3 regions of the Lactobacillus johnsonii genome follow, and region 3 is predicted to be linked to each of the others. Evidence: predicted binding sites of a transcription regulator. Region 3 holds the regulator's gene; each other region holds the start of a gene.
The links. Region 3 encodes NrdR, which represses ribonucleotide reductase genes. Its sites were predicted from a motif close to ACACNATATATNGTGT; they were not measured.
Positions count from the first base shown of each region.

Region 1: H0I41_RS09135 (deoxynucleoside kinase) is a predicted target of NrdR. The motif match lies at 4,217-4,232, and genes of this name have one in related genera.
Region 2: pnuC (nicotinamide riboside transporter PnuC) is a predicted target of NrdR. The motif match lies at 2,835-2,850, and genes of this name have one in related genera.

Region 1 covers NZ_CP059055.1:1,892,430-1,900,230, reverse strand. Annotated here, with positions in the region: gene H0I41_RS09150 (NCS2 family permease) at 18-1,328, opposite strand; gene H0I41_RS09145 (alpha-hydroxy-acid oxidizing protein) at 1,571-2,809, shown strand; gene H0I41_RS09140 (deoxynucleoside kinase) at 2,863-3,537, opposite strand; gene H0I41_RS09135 (deoxynucleoside kinase) at 3,559-4,209, opposite strand; gene H0I41_RS09130 (glucosamine-6-phosphate deaminase) at 4,416-5,135, opposite strand; gene H0I41_RS09125 (aldo/keto reductase) at 5,262-6,101, shown strand; gene H0I41_RS09120 (sulfite exporter TauE/SafE family protein) at 6,186-6,941, opposite strand; gene H0I41_RS09115 (glucose PTS transporter subunit IIA) at 7,260-7,801, shown strand, end outside.
Region 2 covers NZ_CP059055.1:1,667,786-1,675,586, forward strand. Annotated here, with positions in the region: gene H0I41_RS08095 (DUF3290 domain-containing protein) at 1-84, opposite strand, end outside; gene pepT (peptidase T) at 91-1,365, opposite strand; gene H0I41_RS08105 (PAS domain-containing protein) at 1,428-1,964, opposite strand; gene pnuC (nicotinamide riboside transporter PnuC) at 2,034-2,804, opposite strand; gene H0I41_RS08115 (mucin-binding protein) at 3,233-7,801, shown strand, end outside.
Region 3 covers NZ_CP059055.1:1,482,619-1,490,419, forward strand. Annotated here, with positions in the region: gene thrS (threonine--tRNA ligase) at 1-1,489, opposite strand, end outside; gene dnaI (primosomal protein DnaI) at 1,770-2,669, opposite strand; gene H0I41_RS07095 (DnaD domain protein) at 2,684-4,027, opposite strand; gene nrdR (transcriptional regulator NrdR) at 4,035-4,499, opposite strand; gene coaE (dephospho-CoA kinase) at 4,504-5,100, opposite strand; gene mutM (DNA-formamidopyrimidine glycosylase) at 5,097-5,927, opposite strand; gene polA (DNA polymerase I) at 5,947-7,801, opposite strand, start outside.

The sequences.
Region 1 (7,801 bases), 410 kb from region 3:
TTCTCTTGAGTTTCAATCTATTTAAAATTCAATACCCATAAGAAGATGATAAATACTACAAACAGTACCCACATCATTGGGCTAACTTCTTTACCACGCTTTGCAGAAACCATACAAATTGGGTAAGTAATCATTCCTAATGCCAAACCGTCGGAAATTGAGTAAGTAAGAGGCATACCAAGTAAGATTAAAAATGCAGGTACGGCAATTTCTAACTTGTTCCAGTGAATATGTGCGGTATTTTGTGCCATTAAAACTCCGACGATAATTAACGCAGGAGCAGTTACTTGTGTAGTAAAGACACCAAGTAGTGGACTAAAAATCATTGAGATCAAGAAGAAAATGGCTACAAAGACAGCAGTTAAACCAGAACGACCACCAACAGCAATACCAGCACTTGATTCAACAAAGGCACCAACTGGTGAAGTACCGAAGATTGAACCAAACATCATAGCAGTTGAGTCAGCAGCTAATGCTTTACCGACACGTGGCATTTTATTATTTTTCATAAAGCCAGCTTGTTGAGCAAGACCGATTAAAGTACCGGCAGTATCAAAGAATGTAACAAGTAAGAAAGTTAAAACAACAACCCACATCTGCAAAGAGTTAATATCTTTAACGTGGAAGATTGCTTGACCAAAAGTTGGAGCTAAGCTTGGTGCTAAAGAGATAAACTTATGAGGAACGGCAATTTGACCGGTACAAATTCCAAAGATTGATGCGGCAATCATTCCAATAAAAATAGCACCTGGAACGCCTAAGATCATCAAGATTACCGTAACAATTAAACCAAAAATAGTAATCCAAACGAGTGGATTATGAAGTGATCCTAAACCAACTAAAGTTGATTTATTAGCAACGATTAAGCCACCGTTTTGTAATCCAAGAAAGGCGATAAATAAACCAATACCAGAAGAAATGGCAAATTTTAAGTCTGAAGGAATTGAATCAATAATCTTTTCTCTTAGCTTAAATAAGGTAATTAAAATAAAGATAATTGATGCAACAAAAACACTGGCCAAAGCAGTTTCCCAGGATACTTTCATGCCAATACATACTGTGTAAGCAAAGAACGCGTTAATACCTAAGGCAGGTGCTTCACCGATCGGGTAGTTGGCAACAATTCCCATGATTGCTGTACCAAGAGCAGCTGCTAAAGCAGTAGCGGTAAAGACAGCGCCGGTATTCATTCCACTAGCACCAAGAACGCTAGGGTTAACGAAAAGAATATATGACATACTAATAAAAGTAGTTAACCCAGCAATAAATTCAGTTCTAACATTAGTTCCTAACTTTTCTAAATGAAAGTAGTTTTTTATAAAATTCATTTTGTCCTCCAGACATAATGTTCGTTTTTAAGCTTTAAATAAGCAACTTTTATAGTGTAGCATTCCCATAAATAAATGTAAACGCGAATTTTAGCGATGAAAGGTTGTAAAAACTTTCTGAAAGTAAATCTTATAAGAGATAGTGAATTATTTCGTAAGGGCTATTAGTTACTCATTTAAAAAAATAGTCTTAAAATTAAAGTGTAAAGAAACATGCGTTATAAAATTTGGAGGAATGTACGATGACAACTTACTATAAGGGCTTTCCACAAAGTACAAGAGAAGAAAAGTTACATATGGTTAACTTAGATGAACTGGAAAATGAGGCAAAATATGTGATGCCAGAAGCTGCTTATTACTATGTAGCTAGTGGTGCTGAAAATGAATGGACTTGGCGAAATAACACTCAAGCATTTAATCATTTTCAAATAGTTCCTCGAGCTTTGACTGGAATGCAAAACCCTGAACTTAATACTGAGTTTTTAGGGATGAAGTTAAAGACCCCGGTTATGATTTGTCCAATTGCATGCCACGGTATTGCAAACGCTGAAGCAGAAATTGATACTGCAAAAGGTGCAAAAGCTGCTGGGGCCTTATTTGCGATGAGTACCTATGCAAATAAGAGTGTACAAGAAGTACAAAGTGCAGTAGGGGATTCTCCTAGATTTATGCAACTATATTTAAGCAAAAACTGGGACTTTAATAAGATGGTAATTGAAGAATCAGTTAAAGCAGGTTTTACGGGATTTTTCCTAACAGTAGATGCTTTAGTTAGTGGCTATCGTGAAGCTAACTTACGAACTAACTTTACTTATCCGGTACCGTTGGCTTTCTTTAATGAATGGAACGGTGGAAAGGGTGAAGGACAAAGCGTTGCACAAATGTATGCTTCATCGGCTCAAAATATTGGACCAGATGATATTCGTAAAATAAAGGAAATTGCTGATGTTCCTGTAATTGTTAAAGGAGTTGAATGTGCTGAAGATGCTATGCTTGCTATTGGGGCTGGAGCAGATGGGATCGTAGTTTCTAATCATGGCGGACGTGAAGTAGATGGCGCTCCTGCGACGATTGATGTTTTACCTGAAATTGCTAAGGCAGTAAGAAGCTCAAATCATCGTGTTCCAATTATTCTTGATGGCGGCGTTCGTCGCGGCTCTCATGTCTTTAAAGCATTAGCATTAGGTGCAGACTTAGTCGGTATTGGCCGCCCATTCTTATATGGCTTAGCACTTGGTGGTGCACAAGGTGTTCAATCAGTTATTGAGCAATTAAATAAGGAATTATTGATTGATATGCAATTAACCGGCTGTAAGACAATTGAAGATATTAAACATGCTAAGATTGATCATATTAATTACAGTGCTGACTGGGGCATTTCTTCAACGAGCAGAAGTGTGATGAAACCATATCCTGTTACTAAGGAAAATCAGTTAACAGGTGAAGCAGCTGATGCTGTAAGTGGTGCATCAAGACATTGATTGTTAGGATTAAAAAATAAAAACTGCGATCCATATTGGACCGCAGTTTTGCTTTATTTAACTAAATTAGGTTTCCAGTCGTCTTCAAGTTTACCCATTTCTTTGAGCTTAGCCACAATTTGATTTAGGACTTCTTGACGATCTTCTTCACTTGCCATGAAATCAAGTTTATCACCATCAATAGTCATTTTTGGTGAATAGTCATACTTCTCATACCAAGGTTTGTAATAACGAAGTAGACGCTTGTAGTAATCTTCTAGAGTCGGATCATAACTCAATTGTTCATAGTTACGACCACGTTTTTGAATTCTCTTGAGCATTGTATCATATGAGACATCGATATGAACCAGGAGATCAGGATTCTTCTTAGGCATCCGATCTAGTTCACTCATCATATTGTGCAAGAGCTCATAGTAAGTATCGACTTCTTCTGGAGTAGCACGCCCAATATCTGCATTCATTTGGAAGAAAAGAGCATCTTCGTAGATAGAACGGTCAAGTACATTATTATCATCAGTTAAGGCTGACTTAATACTCCGAAAACGAGTATTTAAGAAATAAACTTGCAGTAAAAAGGCATACTTTTTAGGGTTTTCATAGAATAATGGCAAAACAGGATTGTCATCTACACTTTCATAAAAGGGATTAGTACCCAAATATTTAGATAAGATACCTGTTAGACTGGATTTTCCGGCTCCAATGGGCCCGCTTAATACAATAACTGTCATCACGTTCCTTCTATTCGTTAACTAGTTTAAATTCCCTATATCAATAAGTTTTTGATCAATTGCGTTAATAACTTTCCTTCTTGCGTCTTCATTGGCAACAAAGTCGTATTTATCACCATCAATCATCATCTTAGGGGATGCATTATACTTTTCATACCAAGGCTCGTAATATGATAAAAGGCGAGCATAGTAATCTTTTAAACTTGGATCGGTTGATAATTGTTCAAACTTACGACCACGTTTTTGAATTCGGTGAAGCATAGTATCAAGAGAAACATGAATGTAAATTAAAAGATCTGGTTTCTTACTTGGATTACCAGGTGCTTGCTCCATCATATTCTCAAGTAAACTATCATAAATCTTGAATTCTGTAGGATCAGCAATACCACTATCAACATTCATTTTGAAAAATAGGGCATCTTCATAAATGGAACGATCAGACACGCTGTTATGATCGCGAATAGCTTGGTTAATTTGAGCCAAACGATGGTTTAAAAGATAAGTGTTTAAAAGAAAAGTATAGTGAGCCATATCTTTATAATAAAGTGGCAAAATTGGATTGTTATCTACACCCTCATAAAAGGCTTGAGTGCCTAAATGTTCGGCAAGAAGACTGGTTAAACTGGATTTTCCGGCTCCAATGGGCCCGCTCAATACAATAACTGTCATCACGTTCTTTCTACAATATATAGTTTGCTTTAATAGTGTAATTCAATATCTGGTAGGTAGGCAAGCTATTTTTGAAAAAAGAGTTAAGTGAAAAAGTCAAGAGTAGATCTGAAAAAATGTAGATTAAAGGTAAAAGAATTCTACCAAATAAAAAACGAACTAATCTAAAAAGATTAATTCGTTCAAGTAAACGGTCTGATTAATGAGGATTAATTTCTATATTTTGGATCAAGTTTTGCGGCAGCAACTTCATCACAAATAACTGTTACATCTGGGTGATCTTGTAAGATAGATGCTGGTACCTCTTCAGTAACAGGGCCTTCAACTAAGGCTTTAACTGCATCTTGTTTTGATTCGCCAAATGCAAGTAAAACAATCTTTTTACTTTGCATAATGGATTTAATTCCCATACAAATGGCTTGACGAGGAACTTCATCTTCGTTATCAAAGAAACGTGAATTGGCCTTAATGGTGCTCTCAGTTAATTGAACTTTATGAGTTAAACTGCCAAATGGAGTACCTGGTTCGTTAAAAGCGATATGGCCGTTTCTACCGATACCTAGGATTTGGATATCAATAGGATTAGCAGCAATAATGTCGTTATAACGATCAACTTCTTCATCAATATCCTTTGCCATTCCGTTTGGAATATAAGAATGCTTAAATGGCTTCTTATCAAATAAGTGCTTTTGCATGAAGTAATGATAACTTTGATCATTATCTGGATTTAAGCCATAGTATTCATCTAAGTTAATACTAGTCATATCAGAGAAGTTTAAGTCGCTGTCGCACATATCGTCATATAGTGGAATTGGAGAAGAGCCAGTAGCTAAACCTAAAACTTTATCGCCATCTTCCATTCCCTTTTTAATAATTTCAAATGCCTTAGTGCCGCCTTCAATATTATCTTTAGTTACGATGATTTTCATAATATATACCTCCTCATTCATTGGTCTAGTCCATTATAAAATATAAAATCGGTCTAGTCAAATTAAACCGCTAACATTTTTAATTTTATTTTTTTCTGCGGTAAAATTTAGGTGAGGTGAGAAGAGATGGAGAAGAGTTTTCAGGAAAGTAATCTATCAGGTTTAGGTATGGGAACTTGGGGAATCGGCGAAGACGCTTCAAAAAAAAAAGATGAACTTGCTGCCCTTCGCTATGGTTTGGATCATGGAATTAAAGTAATCGATACTGCGGAAATGTATGGTGAAGGAAAAAGTGAAAAGCTAATTGGCGAGGCAATTAGAGGATATGACCGGAGTAAAATCTTTTTAATTTCGAAATTTTATCCATATCATGCTTCTCCAGAATTAGAGCGGCAAAGCTTAGAAAAAAGTTTAAAAAGACTAGGAACTGATTATTTAGATTTATATTTACTCCACTGGCGCGGAGACAAGCGTTTATCTGAAACGGTTCGTGGACTTAAAGAATTACAAAAAGAAGGACTAATTCGTCATTGGGGTGTGTCAAATTTTGATGTGGCTGATTTAGAAGAATTATTTAGCGTTCCTGGCGGAAAAGACTGCTTTGCTAATGAAGATCTATATAATCTCTCTGAGCGAGGGGTAGAGTACGCCGTCTTACCTTGGCAAGAAAAGCACGGCGTTGGCTTTATTGGATATTCTCCATTTAATTCAGGTAAGGGTGATTCAATCAGAATTACTAATAATCTTAAGATTGTTGCTCGCGCTCACCATGTAACGCCGCATCAAGTGATGCTTGCTTGGACTTTGAGAAAGGGTAATATTTTATCTATTCCAAAAGCAGGCAATGTTAAACACATGAAAGAAAATATTGCTGCTAAGGATATTAAATTGACTCCCGATGAAATAAAATTAATTGATAATGACTTTCCGCAGCCGACTGAAAAAATGCCGCTTGCGATGATATAAACTGAAATGAAAGAAAATTATTTAAAAGTAACTGAAAAAGCTCTACCTTTACGCAGGTAGAGCTTTTTACGTATTACAAATGTTTTACCTATATGCAGTATAAGCAAAGTAAGCTGCTTGAATAAGAGCTAAAACGGCAATTCCTAAGCGAATAACTTTAACGGAAATGTGCAGCATGATTCGAGGACCGAAATAACTCCCAATTAAGGCACCAATAGCCAATGGAATGGCGGAATCCCAATAAATTTTTGCAGTAAACATATAGATGATTAGGGCAACTAAGTTTGAAAGAGCCCCAATTATATTTTTCATAGCATTAACTGTCAAAAAATCATCATCACTAATGGCGTTCAAGATAACGAGCATTAAAACGCCACTTGCTGCTCCGAAATATCCTGCATAGATACCAGTAATCACTAAGCAAAGTAAAGATATAATCTGAAGAAGGCGGTTATTACCATCTTTTTCCAGATGAATTTCACCACTGAATAAAATCATTAGACCAGAAAAAGCGATACAAAACGGAACAATTTTTTCGAATATTTTCCCGGGAAATTGTATTAAAAGCATACATCCTAAAGCTGATCCAACAATTGTAAAGATTGAATAGAAAATTACTTCTTTCCAATGTCCTTTTAATTCTTTCAGGGATGATGCAGTTGAACCAACTCCAGTCCAAATTAAAGCAGCATCATTGGTTGTATTGGCATATACGGGCGGAATTCCAACTGATAAAAGTATTGGGTAAGTTGCTAGCGAAGCCATGCTAGCAATGGTTGATAGCAAACCTCCTAAGATCCCACCCAAAATTAAATAAACGAATAAGAAAAAAGGACCCATGAATTCACCTCTCCTTGTAGATTTAAACATTACAATGGTAGGTATTATAAGCCCCTTACGTTTAGTTAGCAAGTAGGAGTAATCTTGAAGGGTAATATCTTTAAGATTAGTAAATAAGCATTTTTAATAAATGTAACAATATTTTATTTTTACATAAAACTATAGATTAAATATATTTGGTTTATTAAGGATAAATTATTGACATAAATACTAATAGGATCTAATATTTTAGATGTAGAAAGCGATTACATTAATTACTGTGATAAATTTTTACATATTTAAATGAAACATTTTTACATTTATATAAGGAGATTCATCATGTCAAAGGATAAGTATCAAATTCTAAGCGATGAAATCTACCAAGAAATTGGTGGTATAAATAATGTTGAATCATTGATCCATTGTATGACAAGACTCAGAATTAAAATCAGAGATATGTCTAAAGTAAATATGGAAAAATTGAAAAAGATAAATGGTGTATTAGGAGTAGTTGAAGCTGATACACTGGAAATTGTTTTAGGACCAGGCGTTAATACTAAGGTTGCCACGATAATGAATAATGAGGCTGGCGTAAAGGAAGGAGAAACTTTTCCTGAAACAAATTCATATCAATCTAATAAAAGTGAAGTTGAAAAGAAAGCAGCTGAAGTGCATGCAGCTCACAAAGCTTCTTTAAAAAAGACCTGGTGGCGGTCAGCTCTTCAACATATTTCGGCAATTTTTGTACCATTAATACCTGCATTTGTAGGTGCCGGACTAATTTCCGGTGTTGCGGGAATTCTGAGAAACTTGTTAACTGCTAAAGTATTGCCGATGTCCTGGAATCTTGGCGTAACAGTATTAGCAATGATTTCTAGTGC
Region 2 (7,801 bases), 190 kb from region 3:
GGCAGCAACAATCATTAGAATATATAAAGCTGTTCGATCTGTATTTTGATGGTTCTGAATATAATTTATCGTATAGAAATTCATTTAAATCTAATACTTTCTCTTTAATGGACTTTCATCACGTTTATCATTTAATAAAACATGCTGCTTCGTAATTTCAATTAATGTTTTAGCTAAAAGAGCCATACTTTCAGTTGTTACATATTCATATGGTCCATGAAAATTTGCCCCACCATTAAATAAGTTAGGTGTAGGTATCCCCTTTTCTGAAATAAAAACGCCATCTGTTCCTCCTCGAAATGGGATAACTTTTGGCTCTAATCCAAGAGACTTATAGGCATGTAAAACTAGATTTACTACATAGGGATGCTCTTTAATCAAATCTCCTGGACTATGATATTGATCATGCATTTCAAAAGTTACTCGATTTGTTCCATACTTTTTATTCAACTTATCCACTGTACTTGTGATTAACTTTTTCTTTTGCTCAAAACCATCAGTATCAAAATCTCGAATAATTAGTTGAATTTGTGCATGATCGACATTGCCGTTATTGGATAAAACCATAAAATAGCCATCAAAATCTTTACTATTTTCAGGGACCTCACTTGCTGGTAAAGCTTGAATAAATTCACTAGCTATCAAGGCTGCATTGACCATAAGACCGTATGCCTCGCCAGGATGAACTACTGTCCCATGAAAATCAATCGTAGCCGCTGCTGCATTGAAGGTCTCAAATGCAATATCTCCTGGATCACCATTATCTAATGTATAAGCAAATTCAACAGGAAAACGTTCCACGTTAAAACGAGCAGCACCCTTACCAATTTCCTCATCTGGGCCAAAAGCAACCCAAATATCTCCATGTTCAAGATCAGGATTTTCTTTTAAAAATTTGAGCATTCCTAGTAATCCAGCAATTCCCGCCTTATCATCTGCACCAAGTAAAGTCGTTCCATCAGCGGTAATCAATGTTTCACCTAAATGTTTTTTTAAACTAGGAAATTCACTTGTGGATAAGACACGTCCCTCTTTTAAGAAAATATCCTTTCCATCATAGTTCTGATGCACTAGCGGTTTTACATTTTCTGCATTAAAATCAGCCGTATCTACATGTGCTACAAAACCAATTGGAGTCACTTCTTTCTTAGTTGTCTTTTTTAGTTTTCCTACTAAATAGGAATCTTCTTCTGAAAATGAAATATTTTCTAAGCCTAATTTTTCTAATTCTTTCTCAATAATTTTCAACAAGTCAACTTGACCGGCAGTCGTCGGCACCGCTGTACTTTGTTCATCTGAACGAGTATTTACTTTACAGTATTCTATAAATTTATTTTGAATATATTTTTGATCAATTTCAGGCATTTTTACCATCCCCAAACTATTTTTAATTATATTTTAAGAAAAAATAGTTTTCTGTCAATTCACTATAGTTCCGAAGCTCCACTTTCTGCATCAATTTTCTGATTTTTCCGATACACTTCTCCGTTTGTATTCTTAGGATCATCAACCAATTTTTGTCCGGTTTCTTTTAAGTAGTATTCCACAAGTGGATAAATATCTTGAACAGTTTCATTAATTCCAGCAAAATGATGGTCTTTATCAAAAATAGCCCGATATGTGTCTACCATAAATCTTTTTTGGGTATTAGTTTGATCTACAAAATGCAATTCTTTCGCTTCACCTGTGCTTAACTTATGGAATATTTCTGTTAATTGCTTCTTTTCACTCTCTGTTTGGCCAAGAGCCGCAATATTTTCTCCAAGTTCTGGAGGAGTATAATTCATCCCTGGTAATTGTTTATAATATGTAAATTCTCCAGTCTTATTAAAACTGAGCAAATTGCTGGGAAACGAAGAAAGATAATTATCGAGGTCTTTTACTTTCATTAGTCCCGCATTTAACTTTACATAGTCATTACCTTGTGCAGCTTTTTTATAATTTTTAGTCCAATTTTCATTCATTTTTGATACCTCACAAATAAAAAAAGCATGTCGAACTCGACATGCTAATTTTAACGTATTTAATTACATTTAGTCTTTAATAGCTTTTAACCCTTCACGCTTTCTTCCCATGTTAAACCATGGTGAAACAGTAAAGGCTAAAACGTCATTAACAACGTAAATTAAGGAGTTAACAGCCATTGCTAAAGTTGCATCTCCCTGTGCATAAGTCACACCCCAAAGAATTAATTGGAAAATTCCACTAGCAGTCCACCAGAAATATTGGTTATTGTAGCGTAAAAAACACATAATGCCAGCAGTTAATGAAATTGCAAAGCTAATAGCATCGATCCAAGGACGTGGATCGTTAGTAAACTTACCAATTAAATAGCCAGATACTGCATAAACAACTAATGTACCAACAATGGCAACAATCCATTCTTTAGCACCAAACTTACGTAAGTGATTCTTAGTATCGTCATTCCAAGATCTAACTGAAATAATAACTGGTAAATCTAAAGTTAAAATATAAGCAATTTGTTCAAAAATTGAAAGATAATTCTTAGCAGCTAGTCCTGCATAAATAAAACAAGCTGCGGAAATCAAGCCTAACCATCCATTAATTGCTTTAGTTGCATTAATGGCTAAAACACATAAAGTTCCAAGCAATGTACCAATAAAAGTAATAACGGTTAAAGCAGTGATTTTATTTTGAATCAAAATAGCTAATTGGAAACCGAAAGCAAAGAACCAAAGCATATAATTTTGAACTGGCCATCCGTGCAATTGCTTAAATAGCCAAACGAAATAGTTATCCTTTCTTTCTTTATGATCTTCTTGTAATGATGTGGAATTGTCCATTTATTAACTCCTCTTTCTTTATATTAGGTCACACAATATATTGTGCCTTATCCGCATTTTTCTCAAAAAAGCATCTGTATCTAGTATAGTAGTTAATAAATTGAAAACAAGAGTTTACAATTTTCGTTAAATATGCGGGTAAGGGTTATTCAAATTTTAGATAGCGCTTACTTTATTATCCTAACTGTTTTTATTTGCATTTTTATATATTTTTTATTTTTATACTTGAATAAATCACGTATTTTTTTGTGTTTATAGCTACTTTTTAAAGTCGTTTTTTTACTTTTAGCTAGATCTTTTCACTATTAGCAATAGCCTACTTTCCCTATCTAATAATCTATTATTTAAATCTGGAGTATAATATTCTTTTAGAAAGCTAAAATGTTATTTTATTAAAAAAATCATTCATAATCGAGGAAAGAATTAAAATGAAACATAAAAATGATTTATTTTTTATTACTAAACTTAATGGGAAGGAAAAGTTTAGTTTTAGAAAAATTTCAGTTGGATTAGTTACTGTTGCTTTAGGTACAACTTTCTTTTTAGCAAGTTCTAATACTGTTCAAGCAGCAGATCAAAATAATACTGCTAGTAACCAGAATATTAGCAAGGAACTAACTTCAAATAATTCAGTCGAAACGACTCAGAAACAAGAAACTAGTTCTGAAAACAATTCACATAGTAGCGATCCAAGTACAAAAGATAATAATTCTTCAACACAATCATCTCTCACTTCTAAAAATGAAGTGACTGTCCCAACTAATCAAACTAACAATCTTAATGAAGAAACAAATCAGAATGAATCCACAGTAAGCGTTACTGGAGCTAAAACTAATGATTCTCTTATCGCTGGCGTAACTCAAGGTGCCATTAATGTGCATATCAATAATAATTCGACTACGCCACTCATTATTAATCATGGTGAACAAGTTAACGTTTCAATTAACGATAAAAATAATCTGTTGAGCTTTAATGTAACTCCAACTAAAACTAGTGAATTTGATATGAATAGAACTGATACAGCTACTAATAAAGAATTCACTTTTACTTACACAGGAAATGATGACGGTATCTTATCCGGTTTTGATGCAACTTTTCCATTTAATGCCGATACTACTGCTACTACCCAATACTATGAAAAATATGGTACTTATCCCGATTTAACTCTTCCCGTTACAGTTACTTTGCCTAATAAACAATCATTTATCCAAAATCTTCCAATTAAAATTAATCCTTATCAAGATAAAGTTATCAATGAGGAGATTCTCCATGGTTTTATAATCGGTCCCAAAGTTATCTGGATACCCGGAGAAGATGGCAATCCAGGCGCAAACGGAGTTTATACAGAATATGGTGCTAACTATACTGGTCCAGAACCTAGTGCAAAAGCTGACATTCCGGTTGCCCAACAAAAAGATGCTCGTCTAATGCAATATGCCATTGATTGGAACTACGGGTCATCTACCAATCCAAGTTTAAAACCACTGCTTAATGTTCTTGCTCATATTAAATTTAGTAGCGGTCAAAGAATTCTTCCATCGACTATTAAGGTATTCAAAATTCCTTTCAATATAAAAGTAGTTGCTTCTGATGGACAAAGAATCAGTATTAATGATTATTATTCAAAAATCTCTACGCTTTCAGAAGATACTAACTTTGAAAACTTTTTAAGAAATTCTATTTCTAATGATGGCAGAGAAATAGTTATTGACCAAAAGGGTAACTTTACTGTTAATGGTGAAGATTATTCTAAAAATGGGCCTTACTTTATTCAGCTAGATACTCAACTTGATATAAATAAGATTCCTGATTGGATTAACACTCCTAGCTCCGGTCCATCTATTAGTACTCCGACTACAAATGAAAACGACTGGAACCCATCTGGTTCTGGTAGTACTGCTAATACTTTTACGCAAACCTATACTAACTTTAAACTAGATCCGACAGTAGACAGAATTATTAAAATTCGTTTTATTGATGAAAACACTAATCAAGAAATTCCAAACAGCGCTAAAAATATAATTACTGCAACTAATAGTTCAGTTCCTAATCCTACAATGGACATTATTAAAGATCTTGAAGAAAGACATTATGTTTTAGATCAAGAAGCAACTGAAGGAAAAAATGGTAGCCATAGTGAAAATTTAACTAACTATAACATTGCTACTCAAAACTTTAAGCTTGATAGTTTGAACAATAGCTACAACAGTGAAGAAATCAACGTTAAAAATACTTCACCAAAGTATTACGTTTATCTTTATCATGAAACAAAACCTCAATCTCAAACTAGTTCAGTAACTGAAACTATTAATTATGTTTGTGCTAATGGAACAAAAAAGGGCGAACTAGCTGCTTTACCATATACTCATACAGTTACTTATACTCGTAATGGTATCGAAGATCTTGTTACTAATTACATAGACTGGAATAGTTGGATGCCTGATTCTACCTTTAACGCAGTTAATTCACCAATTGCTTCTGATTCCGCCTATAGTCTAATTGATCCTCTAGTAGTTCCAGCAATTGAGACCAATATTAGTGAAAATGGAGAAATTACTACTCAAAATAGCATTCCACTATCTTATACTGTTAACTACTACGCTCCCGAAAAGGCCACTCTCCACTTCTACGATGACACTGACAAACAAGACTTAACAGCATACTTACTTCAAAACAATCAAACAGCTGTAATAAATGATATTTATGATAAATCAGATAATAATTCAACTAAACAAGCAATTTCATTTGCAGGTGTAGATAAAGTTATTGACTTTTTAAACAGTAAACACTATGTATTCAGTGGAGTTAGTGGAATCGGATCAACTAGTAGTAGTGACTATTCAAAAATTTCCTATGGAAATTTTGATGACGATGAAACCCAAGATCAAAACTTTGTGCTTCATTTCAAACATGAGACTGAGCCGATTTCAGATACTAAAGAAGTAACAGAAACAATTCATTATCTGTATGAAGATAATTCACAAGCTGCTAATGACGTAAAACATTCAGTTACCTTTACAAAAATTGGTACTAAAGATTTGGTAACTGGTAAGGAAAACAGTAAATGGTCTGCCGTCCAAACATTTCCTGAAGTAGTATCACCAGTAATTTCTGGCTATACTCCAACTCAAAGTAAAATTGCTCCAATTAGCGTTGATCATACGTCTAATGATATAGATAAAACTGTCATTTATACTGCTAATAAACAACAAGCTACACTTAGATTTTATGATGATAGTAGTAAGAAATTTATTGATTTTGCTAAAGATTTAATTGTGACTGGATCAAGCAGCAGCCCTATTTTATTCACTATTCCGAAAAGTTATGACTTTTCAAATTATAACTTCGTTGCTGTCAACAAAGGTGATAACCCTACTCAAACTACTGATAGTTTATCGGGTACTGCATTAAATGATGTAACTTATGGCAAGTTTGATACAGATAATACAACGGATCAATATTTTATTGCTCACTTTACTCATAAGATCAGTCCAGCTAATGAAAATAAATCTATTTCGGAAAAAGCAATTCTATATGCAGAAAATGGCCCACGAAAAGATAATATTTTTAAGACCTTGAATTTAGGAAATATTAACTTTATTAGAACTGGTCAAAAAGACTTAGTTAATCAGCAAATTACGTGGGATGCTTGGAATGTTGAAAATAAAGCACAAAATATTTCCATTCCTGAAATAATTTTCAATGTTTATAAGCTCAATTCACAAAATATTTCACAGCCTTCTTCAACACTTAAAAAGTTTGAACTTAATGGTCATGAAATTTCACCTATCGAATTCGATAAAAAACAAGATCAAGCTTTAATTATTACTCTTCCAAATAACTTTGAATTCTTAATAAAGGTACCTTATGTTCTTACCGAAAATATAACTGTAATTTATAAGGATGATACAACTAATGAAATTTTAGAGCGCCAAGTGTTATCCGGCCAACCTGATACTAGTTCTCAATATTCTACTAAGAATACAATAACTAAGTATCTGGCTAAGAACTATTTACTAGTATCCGATCCAACTAACCAACAAACACTTTCATTCGATAACACAGAAGATCCAGACGATCAAACTTACGTGGTTCATTTTAAACATCAATTTGAAGAAATAAATAATTCGAAAAGTATTAAGGAAACAATTAACTATATTTATGATAATGGTACAGAAGCAGCCCCTAGCTACACTAATTCGATTCAATTTGTTCAATCTGGAGAAGTAGATTTAGTAACTAACATTAGAAAAATAAAAGATTGGACACCAAGTATAAGTAGTTTTTCTGCTGTTAAATCACCTATTATTAATGGTTATACTACCGATCACAAACAAATTGACCAACAATTTATTACTCCAAATAGTAAGGATTTAGTATTTAACGTAGTCTATACTGCTGAGCCGGTGAAACCTACTAAGCCGGTTGAACCTACCAAGCCTGTGCAACCTACCAAACCGGTCGAGCCTACCAAGCCTGTTCAACCTACCAAACCGGTCGAGCCTACCAAGCCTGTGCAACCTACTAAACCCGTTCAACCTACCAAGCCGGTCGAGCCTACCAAGCCTGTTCAACCTACTAAACCCGTTCAACCTACCAAGCCGGTCGAGCCTACCAAGCCTGTGCAACCTACTAAGCCGGTCGAGCCTACCAAACCCGTTCAACCTACCAAACCGGTTCAACCTACTAAGCCTGTTCAACCTACTAAACCCGTTGAGCCTACTAAGCCGGTCGAGCCTACCAAACCCGTTCAACCTACTAAACCGGTCGAGCCTACCAAACCCGTTCAACCTACCAAACCGGTTCAACCTACTAAGCCTGCTCAACCTACTAAACCCGTTGAGCCTACTAAGCCGGTCGAGCCTACCAAACCCGTTCAACCTACTAAGCCGGTCGAGCCTACCAAACCCGTTCAACCTACTAAACCGGTCGAGCCTACTAAGCCTGTTCAGCCTACCAAGCCAGTCGAACCTACTAAACCTGTTCAACCTACTAAA
Region 3 (7,801 bases):
CAAATCTTTCTGGAAGCATGAAGTCAAGTTGAATAGTTGACATAGTTTCATCATTACCTAAAGCGGTCTTAGTTTGAATATCAAGCTTAGGACCGTAGAATGCAGCTTCACCTTCAGCTTCAACGTAGTCAAGGCCAAGGTCATCCATAGCTGCTTTAAGCATTGATTGAGATGTTTCCCACATTTCATCGTTTGCGTAGTACTTATCAGTGTTCTTTGGATCACGGTAAGAAAGTCTGAAGTAGTAATCAGTAATGTCAAAGTCCTTATAAACATCCATGATCAACTTCAAAACTTTAGCAAATTCTTCTCTAATTTGATCAAGTGCTACAAAAGTGTGTCCGTCGTTCAAAGTCATTTCACGTACACGTTGCAAACCTGACAAAGCACCTGATTTTTCGTATCTGTGCATCATACCTAATTCAGCAATACGAATTGGTAATTCACGGTATGAGCGAATGTGGTGCTTATAGATTTGAATATGTGATGGGCAGTTCATTGGACGAAGTTCAAGCATTTCGCCATCACCCATATCCATTGGTGGGAACATATCATCACGATAGTGTGCCCAGTGACCAGAAGTCCTGTAAGCATCTACGTTCATTAATACTGGAGTATAAACGTGTTCATAGCCATCAGCTACTTCTTTATCAACGATGTATCTTTCAACAACACGACGAATAGTAGCACCCTTTGGCATCCAGTAAGGAAGACCCGCACCAACTTTAGGATCAACAAAGAATAAGTCTAGGTCTCTACCGATAGTTCTGTGGTCTCTTTCTTTAATTTCAGCACGACGCTTCAAGTCTTCATCTAAAGCAGCCTTCTTGAAGAATGCAGTACCAAAAATTCTTTGAAGCATTGGGTTGGAAGATTTACCTAACCAGTATGCACCGGCAACTGACAAAAGCTTAAAGTTCTTGATTTTACCAGTATTTGGTAATAAAGCATCAAAGCCAAAGTCAACAAAGTCACCTAACTTGTAAACTGCAACTTCGTCTTCTTCATCTTTCAAAAGATCCAATTTGAATTGGTCATCCTTAAAGATTTCTTCCAATTCACTCTTCTTCATTGAAGTATATTCAATCTTTTCACCATTCTTAATGGCTCTTTGCATTGCTTTTTCAAGTTCTGGTAATTCAGTAACCTTAATTTGATCTTCTTTATCAGTATCTACGAAGAAACCACCTTCGTCAGCTTCGTGCATTCCCAAACGTAATTCTGGGTATTTGCGCTTTGCAACAGCTTCAAGTAAGAATGCTGCAGTAGCACGTAAAATGTCTAAGCCTTCTTCATCTTTATCGGTAATAATAGCTGCTTCTACATCTTCATCAACGATGTAATCTAAAGGCTTCATTACCCCATTAATCTTTGCACCAACAGCAGCTTTTCCTAGAGAAGTAGCAATTGAAGATGCTAATTCCTTAACAGAAACTGCCTTATCAAAATCTTTCTTAGAGCCGTCTGGCAAAGTTACAGAAAAACTCATAAATTTTTACCTCCAAATAAAAAATCCCAGCACTAAAAACAGTGCTGGGACGTTAAAATACGTGGTTCCACCCGAAATTCGAATTAATTATAAAATTAATTCCTCTAAAGGTCGTTAATGGTACCTAGCCAAATATAAAAATTTCAGGAATGAAATTGGGGTTTTCTTCTAATCAGGAGCTTCCAGAACTAGGCTCCTGTCTCTGAAGTGAAGAAAATCATGTCTTTCATTGACTTTCATTATACTAGCTCATCAAATAGATGCAAGTAAAATTTTAAAATTAATTTCGACGATTTTTGCCACCAACAAAAACTTCTTTACTCAAAAAACGAACTCGTTCCATCAAACGTCTTGCCTTAACTTCATCAACGCTATTTCTAGTTTTGGCAAAATGTTCATTTAAACCATCCATTGTCATATTCGAACTGAAAAAAGTTGGTAAAACATTATCCATTCGCTTTTGTAAAATTACACCTAATACATCGTCTCGTGACCATTCACTTAACGTCTCTGCTCCAATATCATCAAAAATCAAAACCGGAGCTGAAGCAATGCGATCAATCTCATCGTTTAAACTATTATCTTGGAAATGACTTCCTAAACTAGCAATAAAAGAAGGGACATGTAGAAAAACTACTCTACTTCCTTGTCGTGCTATTGAATTTGTAAGTCCAGCTAAAATATATGTTTTCCCTACACCAAAATCACCTGTTAGATATAACCCCTTAGTATGTTTATTTTTCTTAAAACTAGCAAGAAATATTCCTACTTCATCTAACACATCATCACGTTCAGGAGTCGCATCAACGTTTTCTAATTCAACATGACGAAGTTTAGCAGGTAAATCAATCAGTTCAATTCTATTTTCTGCACGTTTTTTAGCTTCTGAATTCAGTTTTGCTTCAGTAGGGACATAGGTAATATCAATTACTTTTCCATTAAGAAAAAGTTTAGGTGTATATCCCTCCATCACCGGATTTGGTGACTCAATTTGTTCAACATAGGTGAAAATTGTAGGAAGGGATGCCTGGACAATTTCTTTATTCAATCTTTCTTTATTCTGTGCAAGAAAGGCTTGAACTTTTGGATGCTTTATTGCTGTTTTAGCAATTTTTTTGCTATCTTCACCTAATTTGCGTTTCTTTATAATTCGTGTAATTACTTCAGAAATATCTTCCACCAGTACAACACTTCCTATTCATTTTTACCAAATTCGCGAAAAATTTTATTTCTTTCTTCTGTAGATAACCGCCTTTTTTTTGTTTGATTCTGCTTTTCATATTTTGACCAGTCAGTAAGCTTATGGACAGTCTTTTTAGGCGTCCTATAATATTGCTTTTGGTTACGCTTATTCTTACGTTCCTTAAGATATGCGATTGCTTCAGTTGGCGTAGTAATTCCCTTTTGAAGCCAATCATTAGCAATTCGATCTGCTAAATTATTAGTCAAGACCGCATCATATTCAAAACAAGTATGAACTATTAGATTAATTAAAGGCGGTGTTAAACCCATCTGATCCTGCAAACGATAAATAACTTTCTTTTCATTAGCAGTTACATATCCGCCCTTTTTTTCTTTTAATTCATATAGGTAATCAGTAGGAGGTTTACTATCCACTGCTCGAATCAACTCTGCATCTGCTGTTGACAAGTTCTTAATTGCTTTATCGGCATCCTTAGGCTTTTGCTGCAACTGTTTTCTAACCATTTCCTTATTTCGATTAAGGCCAAAGTTTTCGTTAACAGCATTTTGAATTGCATACATATTTAATTTATCTGTGCCTGCCGACATAGTAATTAAAGAGGTTTCCACAAATTCTTGTTCTGTTAAGTGATAAAAATCAATAATTTGCTTAATTTCTACCTGATGCTTTAAAACTTCTTCTTTATCAATATGATAACTTGCAAATAGATCGACCAAAAAACTCCAATCAATCTTCACAGGCTCATTTCCTAGCTTTATTTCACCTTTATTATCTTTAGGAACTTCACGTGCTGCTTCTTTAACTTCGATAGGAGCGTCAATTGCACTCTCAGCACTTAGATGAAATACGTCAAAAAATCCACTAGTAACCTCTTTGGCATCCTTTAGGCCAATAAAAGTGCGCGGCGTGAATTTTTTTACCAAGCGATTAAAAGTTACACTTCCTACTCGTTCAAGTAATAAACTAGACAACAGAAAGGTATGAAAAAATTCACCAGCCGAGGGAACATTTTCTACTTCAAAAATTAACGTTTCTCCTAAAACAGGATTTGATCCTATAAAAGTCTTAATCAACCCTGTTGCTTCTAAATGATGTAGAGTGGAAAATAAATCCTCTAGTTTTAGATTTGTCTGGTCTTGAAGTTGATACAAAGTTTTATAATCTTTGGCAAACGGAACTTCATCAAACTCCTTAGTCAAAGTTATATACAATCCTACTCCTTGTATGCCTACAAGGGGTTCAAATAGAGTAGTTAAGACCCTTATATTTTCTTCACTAACAGCTACTTGATTAGCCACATAAAAAGGCTGTTTAGGATCAGCACTTTCAAACACCGGCTACCTACTCCTTATCATGCTTAGCCATCATATCTTCCATGGCTTCCATAAATCCTGAAACATCTTTAAATTGACGGTAAATACTTGCAAAGCGAATATAAGCAACATCATCTAAATTTGCTAGCTCTTTCATCACTAGATTACCAATATCTTTAGATGAAATTTCATTAAGACCTTGCTTACGAATTTCATTTTCTACATGGTCAACTAAAGCATCAAGTTGTTCACTTGAAATTGGTCTCTTTTGTGCGGCCATCATTACCCCATGTAAAATTTTATCGCGATTAAATGCTTCACGGGTTCCGTCATTTTTAACTACTAATAAAGGTGAACGTTCTACTCTTTCAAAAGTTGTAAAACGAAAACCACAATTTTCACATTCTCTACGTCTTCTAATTGCTCTATTTTCATCACTTGGACGAGAATCAATTACTCTTGAAGCATTTTTATGACAGTTTGGACATTCCATTTTTTTACCTGCCTATCTCTTGTAATAAATCAGATAATTTTTTCTCTAAGTCATCTATTGTACCAGTATTAGCTACTACATAGGTAGCCCTTTTTTCTTTTTCACTTAACGGCATTTGATTATTTATTCTAGCTATAGCTTCTTTTTTAGTGAAGGCATTTCGTTTCATTAAACGTTCAATCTGCAATTCTGGTGTAATAGAAATAACCAAAACACCATTACATAAACTTTCAAAGCCAGATTCAAACAGCAAAGGCACATCGATTACAACTAATTTTTCTTGATTTGCACGATATCGTGCCATTTGTTGTTTAATTTCTTGGTGGACAAGTGGATGTGTTAACTCATTAAGTTTTTTCAACTTAGCTTTATCGTTAAAAACTATTCCACCTAACTTACGACGATTGATCGTTTGATCATCATTAAGAATATCGGTACCAAAATAATCTACTACTGCTTTGTAGCCATTTTGCCCAATCTCCATTATTTTATGAGCAATCAAGTCTGAATCAATAATTGGAATTTTTTTCTTTTTAAAAAATTCATCAGCTGTACTTTTGCCACTAGCAATTCCACCAGTTAAACCTAAAAAATATGTCATTTGTATAACACCTGACAATGCGTACAGAAAGTAGTGCCGCGTCCATTTACTTTAATTTTCTCTAGAATAGTGCCGCAATTATTACACTCTTCACCCGCATGACCGTAAACCTGGAGCATATTTTGGTAACCACCTATATCACCATTAGCGTCCAAATAAGTATGTACCGTAGTACCACGCTCTTTAGTTGCAACAGTAATCGTATGATTTATATTGTGATATAAATCTACTATTTTGTCAGCAGGAATTGACTTCGCACTACTTAAGGGATGAATTTTACTCTGCCACAACACTTCATCAACATAAATATTTCCTAAACCGCAAACTACGGTTTGATCTAAAAGAGTATTCTTAATATTTTTCTTCTTTCGACTTAGAGCATTAATAAAGTATTCTACACTAAACTCTTCCGTATTTGGTTCAGGGCCAAGGTGCCGAATTCCAGTTGTCTGCTTCTCTGTTCCAGTTTCTACTAGATGCATTCTTCCGAATTTACGTACATCAGCATAGCGCAGAGCAGTTCCATCAGTAAAAACAAATTCCACATGCTCGTGCTTTCCTTTAGGATGATCAGGAGTCACTAAATGATATTTTCCTTCCATTCGTAAATGGGAAACCATAGTCAGGTCATCGCTAAATCTAAATAGTAAATACTTGCCATAACGATCAATTTTCAAAATTTTTTTATTCGTTAATTTTTCAACGAATTCGTCAGGATTATTAACTATAATCTTTGGATACCAAATAATAATTTTAGCAATTGTCTTTCCTTTAACTAAAGGAGTTAGCGTTCTTCTAACTGTCTCTACTTCTGGCATTTCTGGCATTGTCTCACCTACTTACTGTTTATTTTGCATCGTACCAATTATGTCCCCAATTTGAATCTGCAATTAGTGGAACATCTAATTTGACAGCTGACTGCATAACCTCTGGAACAATTTTCTTAATTGTATCTAATTCATCTTTTGGCACATCAAAAATCAATTCATCGTGTACTTGTAAGACCATTTTAGTCTTTAAATGTAGTTCATCAAGTTTTTTCTGCATATTAATCATGGCAATCTTAATAATATCAGCTGCTGATCCTTGAATTGGAGAATTAATTGCAGTTCTTTCCGCAAAACTTCTGACATTGAAGTTCTTTGAATGAATATCTGGTAAATACCGTCTTCTATGCATAATTGTTTCTGCATAGCCATTCTCACGAGCTTTTTTAATTGCTTCATCCATATAATTTTTAATTTGAGGATATTGTTCAAAGTAATTTTCAATAAAAGTTTTAGCCTGCTTACGGCTAATGCCTAAGTTTTTAGACAAGCCATAGTCTGAAATACCATAAACGATACCAAAATTAACAGCTTTAGCATGTCTACGCATTAATGGCGTTACTTCATCAGGTGAGTCCAAGTGGAATATTTTCATTGCGGTGTGGGCGTGAATATCATAGCCTGACTTAAATGCTTCTTGCATATGTTCATCCCCAGAAACATGAGCTAGCACTCTTAGTTCAACCTGAGAATAATCACAAGAGAAAATATACCCATCTTTTGTTGAAGGAACAAAAGCTTTTCTAATCTGCTTTCCTTCCTCAGTTTTAGTTGGAATATTTTGTAAATTAGGATCAACTGAAGAAAGACGACCTGTTGTAGTCAAAGTCTGCAAATAGCGAGTGTGAATTCTTCCATCTGGCTGAATGCAGTCAAGCAAGCCCTTAACATAAGTGTTTTGAATTTTAGCAATTTGACGATAGTCCAAAATTTCTGAAACAATTGGACTTTTCATTTTTAATTGCTCTAATACTTCAACAGATGTTGAGTAACCAGTCTTAGTCTTCTTAATTGGTGGTAAACCTAATTTTTCAAATAGGATATGCCCCAACTGCTTAGGTGAGTTCAAGTTGAATTCTTCGCCAGCCTGTTGATAAATCTTATGTTCTAGTTCTTGTAACTTAACTGCAAAATCATTACCTAATTGATTCAAAACGGATGCTTCAACCTTGATTCCAGTAATTTCCATCTTTGCTAAGACGAAAGCCACTGGAATTTCAATTGTTTCATATAAATCATCTTGTTCATGATCTTTTAGTTTTTCAAGAAGTGGAGTCTTTAATTTCTCAATTACGGCAACTTTAGCTGCTAAATGTTCAAAGAATTCATTATCGTCAGGTACAGCTTGTTTTTTACCTTTTCCGTAAACTTCTAAATCAGTCTTTACAGAATAATCGTCATATAAATGAGCTACTTCTCCAAGATCATTCGAGTTGTTTTCATTATTAACTAAATATGAAGCAAGAAGCATATCATAATCTAGACCTTCTGCCTTGATATCTAGTCGATGTAAACCTACATACGTTCTTTTAATGTCAAAAACATTCTTCTTGATAGTCTTATCTTCTAGCATTTGACGAAGTGAATTTTCTTGCAACAAAACTGGATCTTTAGATACATAAATCTTATTACCAACTTTTAAAGAAAAGCCTTCAATTGGAGCTAGATGATAATTATCACCTAACATTGCTAAATAAAAAGTTACTTCTTTTTCACTGATTTTATCTAGCTCAATGATATTTTCTTTAGTTAACTCAAGATATTCATACTTTTCCGTTTCTGGTGTGTTACTAGTTGTACCATTAACATCTAACTCAGCTAAGAATTTCTTAAATCCTAAACGCTCATATAAATTACGCAAGTCTTCAATATTT